DNA from 4 places in the Lacticaseibacillus sp. YLM2-1 genome. Region 2 is predicted to be linked to each of the others. Evidence: predicted binding sites of a transcription regulator. Region 2 holds the regulator's gene; each other region holds the start of a gene.
What was found. Region 2 encodes LexA, which represses DNA repair genes until DNA is damaged. Its sites were predicted from a motif close to CNAACANNTGTTNG; they were not measured.
Positions count from the first base shown of each region.

Region 1: the regulator LexA is predicted to act here: its motif matches at 1,282-1,295, upstream of dnaB (replicative DNA helicase).
Region 3: the regulator LexA is predicted to act here: its motif matches at 1,114-1,127, upstream of xerS (tyrosine recombinase XerS).
Region 4: the regulator LexA is predicted to act here: its motif matches at 1,024-1,037, upstream of AC07KQ_RS00875 (replication-associated recombination protein A).

Region 1 is NZ_CM152617.1:109,688-111,897, reverse strand. It holds gene dnaB (replicative DNA helicase) at 1-1,077, opposite strand, end outside; gene rplI (50S ribosomal protein L9) at 1,320-1,775, opposite strand; gene AC07KQ_RS00555 (DHH family phosphoesterase) at 1,791-2,210, opposite strand, start outside.
Region 2 is NZ_CM152617.1:765,360-767,569, forward strand. It holds gene AC07KQ_RS03630 (hypothetical protein) at 377-571, shown strand; gene lexA (transcriptional repressor LexA) at 700-1,326, shown strand; gene AC07KQ_RS03640 (hypothetical protein) at 1,457-1,930, opposite strand; gene AC07KQ_RS03645 (AEC family transporter) at 1,944-2,210, opposite strand, start outside.
Region 3 is NZ_CM152617.1:1,457,131-1,459,340, reverse strand. It holds gene xerS (tyrosine recombinase XerS) at 1-1,102, opposite strand, end outside.
Region 4 is NZ_CM152617.1:175,998-178,207, forward strand. It holds gene AC07KQ_RS00865 (DUF805 domain-containing protein) at 1-511, shown strand, start outside; gene AC07KQ_RS00870 (hypothetical protein) at 584-913, opposite strand; gene AC07KQ_RS00875 (replication-associated recombination protein A) at 1,094-2,210, shown strand, end outside.

The DNA of each region.
Region 1 (2,210 bases), 660 kb from region 2:
CAACGCAATCACGGGTACATGCAATTCCTTCGCCAGTTTTTTCAGCTGCCGGGAAACGGCGCTGACTTCCTGTTGGCGGTTTTCTTGGCCAGAACCTTCAATCAACTGCAAATAATCAATGATAATCAGCCCTAAATCACCTTGCTCACGCGCTAGCCGCCGACACTTCGCGCGAATCTCCGCCATTCTGATGCCTGGCGTGTCATCCATATAGATCTTCGCCTTACTCAAGCTACCCATGGCGATAATCAAGTTCTGCCATTCTTCTTCATTCAGCTGACCAGTTCGCAGGTGATTAGCATCAATACTACCTTCTGAACACAACATCCGGTTTACCAGCTGTTCAGCGCCCATTTCCAAACTGAAAATGGCGACACTTTTGTCTGTTTTCGTCCCAACATTTTGGGCAATGTTCAAAGCAAATGCGGTTTTCCCGACAGCAGGCCGCGCCGCTAAAATAATCATTTCGTCCTCATGCAGCCCCGTCGTGATTTTGTCCAAATCACGGAAACCGGTTGGCAACCCGGTGATTGCCTGATCATTTTGATACAACTGATCAATCTGCGCCATAGCCTGATTCAGCACATCTTTGATCTGTTTGAAGCCGGCCTGATTGCGGTTCTCCGAGACATCCATAATCTGGCGCTCGGCGTCTTCAACTAGCCCTTCAACATCGTCTTGTTCCGTATAGCTACGACTGGCAATGTTTTGCGCCGTACTAATCAGTTTGCGTAACGTGCTCTTCTGCTGCACGATTTTGGCGTAGTATACCACGTTACTGGCAATAGGCGTCGCCGCAACCAAATCTGTAATATAACCAACCCCGCCAATATCGTCGAGGTTGTTATGATTGTCCAGATAATCCGACACCGTGACCGTGTCAATCGCTGTGCCGTTATCCTGTAGATCGGTCATAGCTTGGAACAACAGCCGATGTGCTTTCTTATAGAAGTCATCCGCCGTGACATACTCTTGTGCATCCGGCAATGTGTCAGCATTCAGAAAAATGCCGCCAAGGACGGCACGTTCTGCTTCGTCACTATGCGGCGGCTGCTGGTCAATTAATTGATTATCCATGCGCGTCCTCCTTCAGATTAATCGTCAAAAATTTTTTGTCGCTTATCCCTAACAGTCTACGTTAAACCCGCAGTCAAGACAAGCATCACCGCATACAGTCGATCCACACAAACAATTTAACGAAAAGCAATGGTCACTGCTGTTCTCACCGGTGATTGACTCAGTCCACAACCCACTAATTTGGACCAGATGGACAAAAAGACGCGATCATCTGGTCGCGTCTTCTGGCAGAATAACTATTCTTATTTTTGTTCAATCACGTGTACCCGAATGCGGGCATCAATGCCAGGGAATAAATTAACCGTGACATTAGTGAAACCCAGTGAACGGATAGGCTGCTTCAGATCGATCTTACGTTTATCAACTTTGATCTGATATTGCTTATCCAAAGCCTGCGCGATCTGCTTGCTAGGAATCGAACCGAACAACCGGGAATCTTCGCCGGCTTTGCTTTGGATCTGAACAACGGTTTTGTCGTCTTCGATCTTAGCCTTCATAGCCTCAGCCTCGGTTTTCTTTTCAGCTTCCTTCTTCTCTTCAAGCCGCTGCTGGCCGCGCAAAGCACTCATCGCCTGCGGTGTCGCTGCTTTAGCCAGCCCTTTGCGAATTAAAAAGTTTTCAGCATAGCCGTCAGGTACTTCTTTCACCTGACCGCGATTGCCCTTGCCACGAACGTCTTGTGTAAAGATGACTTTCATCAAAATCCCTGCTTTCTATGCGTCTTCGTCTGCTTTTTTGATCTGAGCAAGCAGATCAGTCCGAACTTCGGTGATCGTTTTGCCCTTAATCTGGGTAGCTGCGTTACTCAAGTGACCGCCGCCGCCCATGGCTTCCATGATGACCTGCACGTTGACATCCCCAGTCGAGCGGGCGGAAATGCCGACATCACCGCTTGGGCGTTTGGTGATGACAAAACTGGCATCAACACCATTGAGTGACAACATGGTATCAGCCGCTTGTGCTGCAATCACTGGGTCATAACGCTTATCCTCTTCCCCAGTACATAGTGCCATATTTGGCGCAATCATTTCAATTGTATCGATCAAATGATTCCGTTGGATGAAGCTGTCGATATTTTCCTTTAACAGGTTCTGAGCCAACATGCCATCAGCGCCCATGGAACGCAGATAGCT
Region 2 (2,210 bases):
GCACAGAAACCTGCACATAAGGACCTCCCAACCCAAATGACCCAAGCCCGGCCATTTAGGTTGGAGGCCACTTATGCTCCGGTTTCTAAACGTGCCTGTTCACGCTCTGTACCATTAATGATACTCGACTCATGGTCATATTTCGAGGATAGCCGTGTTAAAAGCGGATTGATTTGATGTTAAAAAAGATTACATAAAATTTACAAACAACATGGAATAATCGTTACAAATCTTTAAAAACCCTAAATAAAGGCATCAAATGTAAATTTTATGTATACAAAGGCTTTACAAAACTCAAAAATTGGGTATGATTAGAGTCACAACCAAAACGGTGAGTATATGTCGGTTTATCCGATACGGAGAGGAGTGACCCCACATGACAATCCTACGGGGCGCAAAATGGACATTAATTACTCTGACCCTCGTGGCAACCTTGCTGTTATTCAGCAACTTTGCGACAGCCGGCATTTTGTTAATCGCGCTTGATATTTTCTTGAGTTTCTTCTACGCGGTCATCAAAAGCAGATGTGATCGGCGTCAGATGCATAAGATGCCATTATTGCATAATTAATTTAAGGATGAGGTCCACAGATGCTTTTTATCTGTGGACTTTTTTGCTATTTAGGCATAAAATCATTGCAAACGTTCGTTCGCTTTGGTATGCTTTGTGTAATCAATTAGAACTGAGGCGGTGAGCGGATGCCAACACAAGCAAGTCAGAAACGTTGGAAACAAATTTTACAATCAATCTATGATGCAATCGAGGATCATGGGTACCCGCCCACGGTTCGCGAAATCGGCAAATCAGTCGGTCTAAGTTCGTCAAGCACGGTGGCAGCGTACTTGGAGAAATTGTTGGCGGCGGGACTTATTGCTAAGGATCCAGCGAAGCCGCGGACGCTTGAAGTGACCTCAGCCGGACGTGACTTCATTGGCGTTCAGGATCACGGTATTCCGATCGTCGGCACAGTTGCTGCAGGGGTCCCGATTACGGCCATCGAAAATATCGATGATTATTTTCCGGTACCAGACGATCTTCCGTATGCCGCTGACGAATTATTCATGTTGCGAGTTCAAGGTAATTCAATGATCAAAATCGGCATTTTAGATGGTGACCAGATTATTGTCAAGAAGCAGAATGACGCCGAGAATGGGCAGATTGTTGTTGCAATGACTGAGGAAGATGAAGCCACTGTCAAGCGATTTTATAAAGAAAAGAACGGCATTCGGTTACATCCTGAAAATGACAGTATGGATGATATGTTTTTCCCGGATGTAACGATTCTTGGCATCGTTGTGAGTTTATATCGGCCGGCATTAGTTTAACCATTTGAAGTCGTGAATGACTAGGCATGGCAACTTAAATCCAATTAAAAATGTACCATCAACAAAAGAGACATCAGCTGTGATCCCACAAAATATAGGATCACGGCTGATGTCTTTTTGCTCAGACACTTTATTGGTTTTGTTGGGCGAGGCGATCGAGATCGTCTTGTGGCACCTTTTTATAAACGGGACCATCGGGCAACTGCTTTAAGTTACCGGTTTTTGTTAATTGAAATTGTATCGTATTAGCAGAGGCTTGCGGCTGCGCTTTACCAGTGAAGGTGAAGATTCGGCCTTTGAGGGTCAAATCAGCAGCAAAAATACCACTATCAGTACTTTCAAAGACACCATCTCGATTGGCTAATGTTTCAAGATAGTAGCCGCTGGTGGATGAGGTGACTCGAATTGCTTTGGTAGCATCTTTTGTTTGGACGAACGCATGGCCAACCAATGTACCTAAGGTCGCTTTCGGAACAGCTTTTTTGACCGTGTGCGATTGTGATGTTGCGCTCGATGATGATGTTGTCTTTTTTGGGGTTGAGGTAGTTTGTGAGCAGCCTGATAAGATCAAGATTGCTGCTAGTAGCAGATAGCGCTTTTTCATTCGACAGCAACTCCTAGTGAATGAACTGGATGCAAGTCATCACGATTGGGATCACGATCATCGAAAGCAGCGTTGTTTCGGTGACCATGATAGCAGCGTAATCGGAATCCGCATCGTACAGTTTGGCAACAACAGGCGCATTGGTCATGACCGGCATGCAAGATTGCAAAATAAAGATTTGTTTCATCAAAGTTGGGACAGGGGCGAAGGCGACAAGCGCCGTCATGAGTAACGGTGCAAAGAGGAAGCGGCCACTGAAAATACCCAAAGCTTCTTTGCT
Region 3 (2,210 bases), 690 kb from region 2:
CATGCCCGCGATCAGTTGCTTTTGCGGCCGTTTCAGAAACCTCACGCAAGGCTTCTTTACCGCTTTTATCACTGAGATTGATATACAGATCTGTCGCACTTGTGGTCGTCTGCCCGAGCTGATCCGCAACCTGCTGTACATCCTTGGTGACCGTATAAATATTGGTTCCCAAAGTGTGCCGGGCCTTATGTGGTGTTGATGGCCGACCATAATCGGTTGTATAACGCTTGAAAAAGGCTTCGATTGTATTTTGGCGAATCCGATTGATTTTTTGGCCGACAACTGTCACAAACAGGGGAGAAGTCGGCTTTTGATAACCGATAATAGCCGCTCGCTGCGTTAAGTAAGCCTGAACATACGGATCAATCCAGTCTGCAAAATTGACGCGATCCTGAAAGTTGCCTTTGCGAACAACTTGGACCGTATGCCGATCCATGTTCAAATCTTCCAGATTCATATTCACCAATTCGCTGACTCGAACCCCTGAGCCAAACAGTAAGGCAATCATGGCCAAGTTGCGCAGTTTTGTCGCCTCAAAATAGCGCCGCGGCTTGGCTGGCAGTTGTTGCGCATAACTTTGATCCAACCACTGTAAAAACTTAGCATCTTCACCGTCCACAAACAGCATTTCCTGTAGCTTGTGGTTTCGGTAACTCGCAGTTTCAGTGTGGGTTTTAAGTTTTACCTTGTTCCAGACATTCCGATAGAAATAAGGTTCGCCATCTGCATGGGGTTCACTTTCCTCCGTCAAAAATCGATAAAGCGCCTTGATCCCGACTAAGCGCAAAGCGACACTGCGACGCGTCATTCGCTTGTTGTGGTGCGTCTTGGAAGGCCGTTCAAGCAAATACGCCATAAATGCCTGGGCATCACGCAACGACAAATGTTCTAACACGGTCAGCAGGACGGTTTGCGGTGAGGAAGCGGCCGTCACACCACTGTTAATCAGCCAGTTCAGAAACTCTTGATAAAAATGTAAATACTGATAAAGCGTCGAATCGGCGATCGGGATCGCTTTTTGGCTCTGATAATAGTCCTGAATGTAATCCGGCAGGGCAGGTAGCATTGTATGAATTAATTTCGAATAATTTTGTGTCGACACAGATTTCACCTCGAACATATGTTTTCTTTTAGATAATGTTAGTATACGCGAAAACAACTGTCCTTGGCGAGGGCTAGTGTTGATGAAAAATGAACGGTGGTGCTGGTTCAGCCATTGTTCTGCCATGTGAAGCAGAATTGAATAAAGTTTTAGCTTTATCCAAAGGTGAGCAAAGATGTCAGCAAACGCCTGTTGTTGGTCAGACAAATTTTAGCTGGCATAATTCTGGCATGAATTCGGCTATTAAATGAGTTCACTTCGGTCAATCATTCAGCAAATTTATTTTGGCCATTGGTCAACAAAATAAATTTGCTGAATGTTACGTGACCCTCAATTGTTGTTGAGTCAATTTCAAACTACACAACTCAAAAAATCATCAAGCAACTCGAAGCCGGCTAACTGACGAGAATCTCACAATATCATGAAGCTTGAATTGATATGCATTTTTCTGGTTTTGGCTGGCATGACATTTTCAATCAAACAAATGCATGCAACTCAGCGCAAACGCAACAACCCAAGTCATAATTGATTGCCTTGGTAAAAAATGCAATCGCCACCACCAACATCACGTCCGGACCACAAATTTTTGACAGCCATCTGAAAGAGGGGACACCCAGATTCGCAGATCAAGTGGCAAAGCCAATTATTTATATTCTAGTTTACATAATATATATTATGCGAAGTAGTGTTTGAAGAGACGGCATCGTGCCATTCTCGCAATATTTACGTTGGCGATTATTTGATTCGCAATTTCATACAGCACCCGATAGTCGCCTCATTTTTTGAACCGCTGCTTGCAGCCAAGTCTTTAAAAGCTTCTACAATCATTGGATATTTTTTGCTTGAGTTTTTTTCGTTAAGTCACTTGCGACGAACTTATCAAGTTGAATTCCCGAACTCGTCTCAGAATGCGTCTCTCAGCATGCCTCAAAATCATCCAAAATGACCCATGACAACTTGCTGTTGATTCGACCCGCGAATTGCTACACGAATTTCAAATTCACGCATCACGAGCTGCTAGTCAGCTTTATATTTAACAGATTTCGCAAAAAGATGGCTAGAGACTTTTTGCAAACAAAAAAGCCGCAACTGGCAAGCTGCGACTTTT
Region 4 (2,210 bases), 590 kb from region 2:
GCGCGGTTCGATTGGTGTTGGTTTTGGCACGGCGGTTAAGGATTTCTTCATCCGCGGTGGTGACTTTACTGGTGAGTCCAGTCGCAGTCAATATTGGTGGAGCATTCTGTTTAGCGTGATTATCATTATCCCTACTTTTTTGTTTATGCTCTTCTCAATTATGTCAATTATTATTGGTGGCGCGGCAGTCAGCGGATTTAATAGCCAAAATGTTGACCATCTTGTCAATTCACTTGGTACTGGGGCGATCATCATTGGGTTCATTATTTTTGCCATTATTTATGCATGGTCAATGTTAGCTTTGCCAGCATTGACAGTTGGTTGGCGACGATTCAAAGATGCCGGCGTTAGTCCATGGTGGTTGATTGCGTTCAATGTTGTATCAGCATTTCTATCAGCTCTTGATCGAAATGCGGGTAATGTGCCGTTAAGCCTAATTGCTTTACTTCTTGTCATCGTCCAAATTGTCATTTTTGCTCTGCCAACCAAGTTCCGTGACGATGAGGCATAAGCACCACTCAATGTATAAAAAAATGCAGCCGCGGCTGCATTTTTTAATGAAGTAAAGGTCTCGTAACGTTGGCTAATAGATACCCTTTTCATCCTCATCTACTAGCGGATCATTGAAGTTTTTGTGGAAGTAGGTGCTGTCAATGATCTTGAATTTGCCATTGGTGAAGCGAGCGATGATCTCACCGTATTGTACAATCAATTGCTCCGTGTTGGGGATGTCAATTTTGAGACGGCCAATCGGAGTTTTGGTGAGGTATTGGTAGTTTGCGCCAAAGAAGCCTTTCAAGTCGTCAGCGCTGGTTTCTTGTGAGTAAGGTAAGAAGTGGGTCATTTTTGCAGTTGAAAAAGCTGCGAATTCACCTTTTGGAAATCCTTGTAGTGATGAAGGCATTTGTGTCATGGTGTGATTCCTCCTGATTAAAGTGCTTTGCTACTGTGGCCAAAACGCGTGATTCAGCAGCGCTGTTTGGTTATTAATTTACTTATCATGATGGTAACACAATAATAGAACAATTGAATGTTTGCGCCGCGGCCTGAAAACGCTTAATATTAAGTCTGGACGTTGATCGGAGGTGAGCATATGGATCAAAGTCTATTTCAAAATGGTAACTTCCAACCTTTGGCGAGTCGTATGCGGCCACAGACGCTTGATGAGTTTGTCGGCCAAACGCATTTGCTAGGGAAGGATAAGGTGCTCAGCAATCTTATCGAACATGACGAGATTAGTTCCATGATTTTCTGGGGTCCGCCTGGTGTCGGTAAAACAACATTGGCGCGGATCATTGCTCGGCGAACGAAGGCACAGTTTGTGACATTTTCAGCAGTCACCAGCGGGATTAAAGAAATCAAGCAGGTGATGAAAGAGGCTGAACAGAATCGCGAGCTGGGTCAGAAAACCATTGTGTTTGTTGATGAAATTCATCGTTTCAACAAGGCGCAGCAGGATGCCTTTCTGCCATATGTCGAACGCGGCAGCATTATCCTGATTGGTGCGACAACCGAGAATCCTTCGTTTGAAGTCAATGCGGCACTCTTGTCACGGACGCGGGTTTTCGTGTTGCACGGCTTGACCAGTGCTGAATTGGTTGACCTGTTACAGCGAGCGTTAAAAGATCCGCGCGGTTATGGTCTGCAGAAGGTTAAGATCGGCAAAAAGCTCTTAGCTCAGATTGCTGATTTTGCTAACGGGGATGCTCGAATCGCTTTGAACACCTTGGAGATGGCGGTGACAAACGCCGAAACCAAAGGCGGCGTGATAACGGTCACCCAAGCAGATGTGGCCCAGTTGTTGACGAAGAAAGCCTTATTGTATGACAAGAATGGTGAGGAGCACTATAATCTAATATCAGCATTACACAAATCAATGCGCAATTCCGATGTTGATGCGGCCATTTATTGGCTGGCTCGAATGCTGGAAGCAGGGGAAGACCCCTTGTATGTCGCTCGGCGGCTAGTTCGATTTGCGAGCGAAGATATCGGAATGGCCGACTCACGCGCATTGGAGATTACAATTGCTGTTTATCAGGCGTGTCAATTTATTGGGATGCCTGAGTGCACGGTTCATCTCACACATGCAGTCACCTATTTGGCACTTGCACCGAAATCGAATGCACTCTACACAGCGTATGAAGGCGCAAAGAAAGATGCGACCGAAACGCTGGCCGAACCAGTTCCACTTCAGATTCGAAATGGGGTAA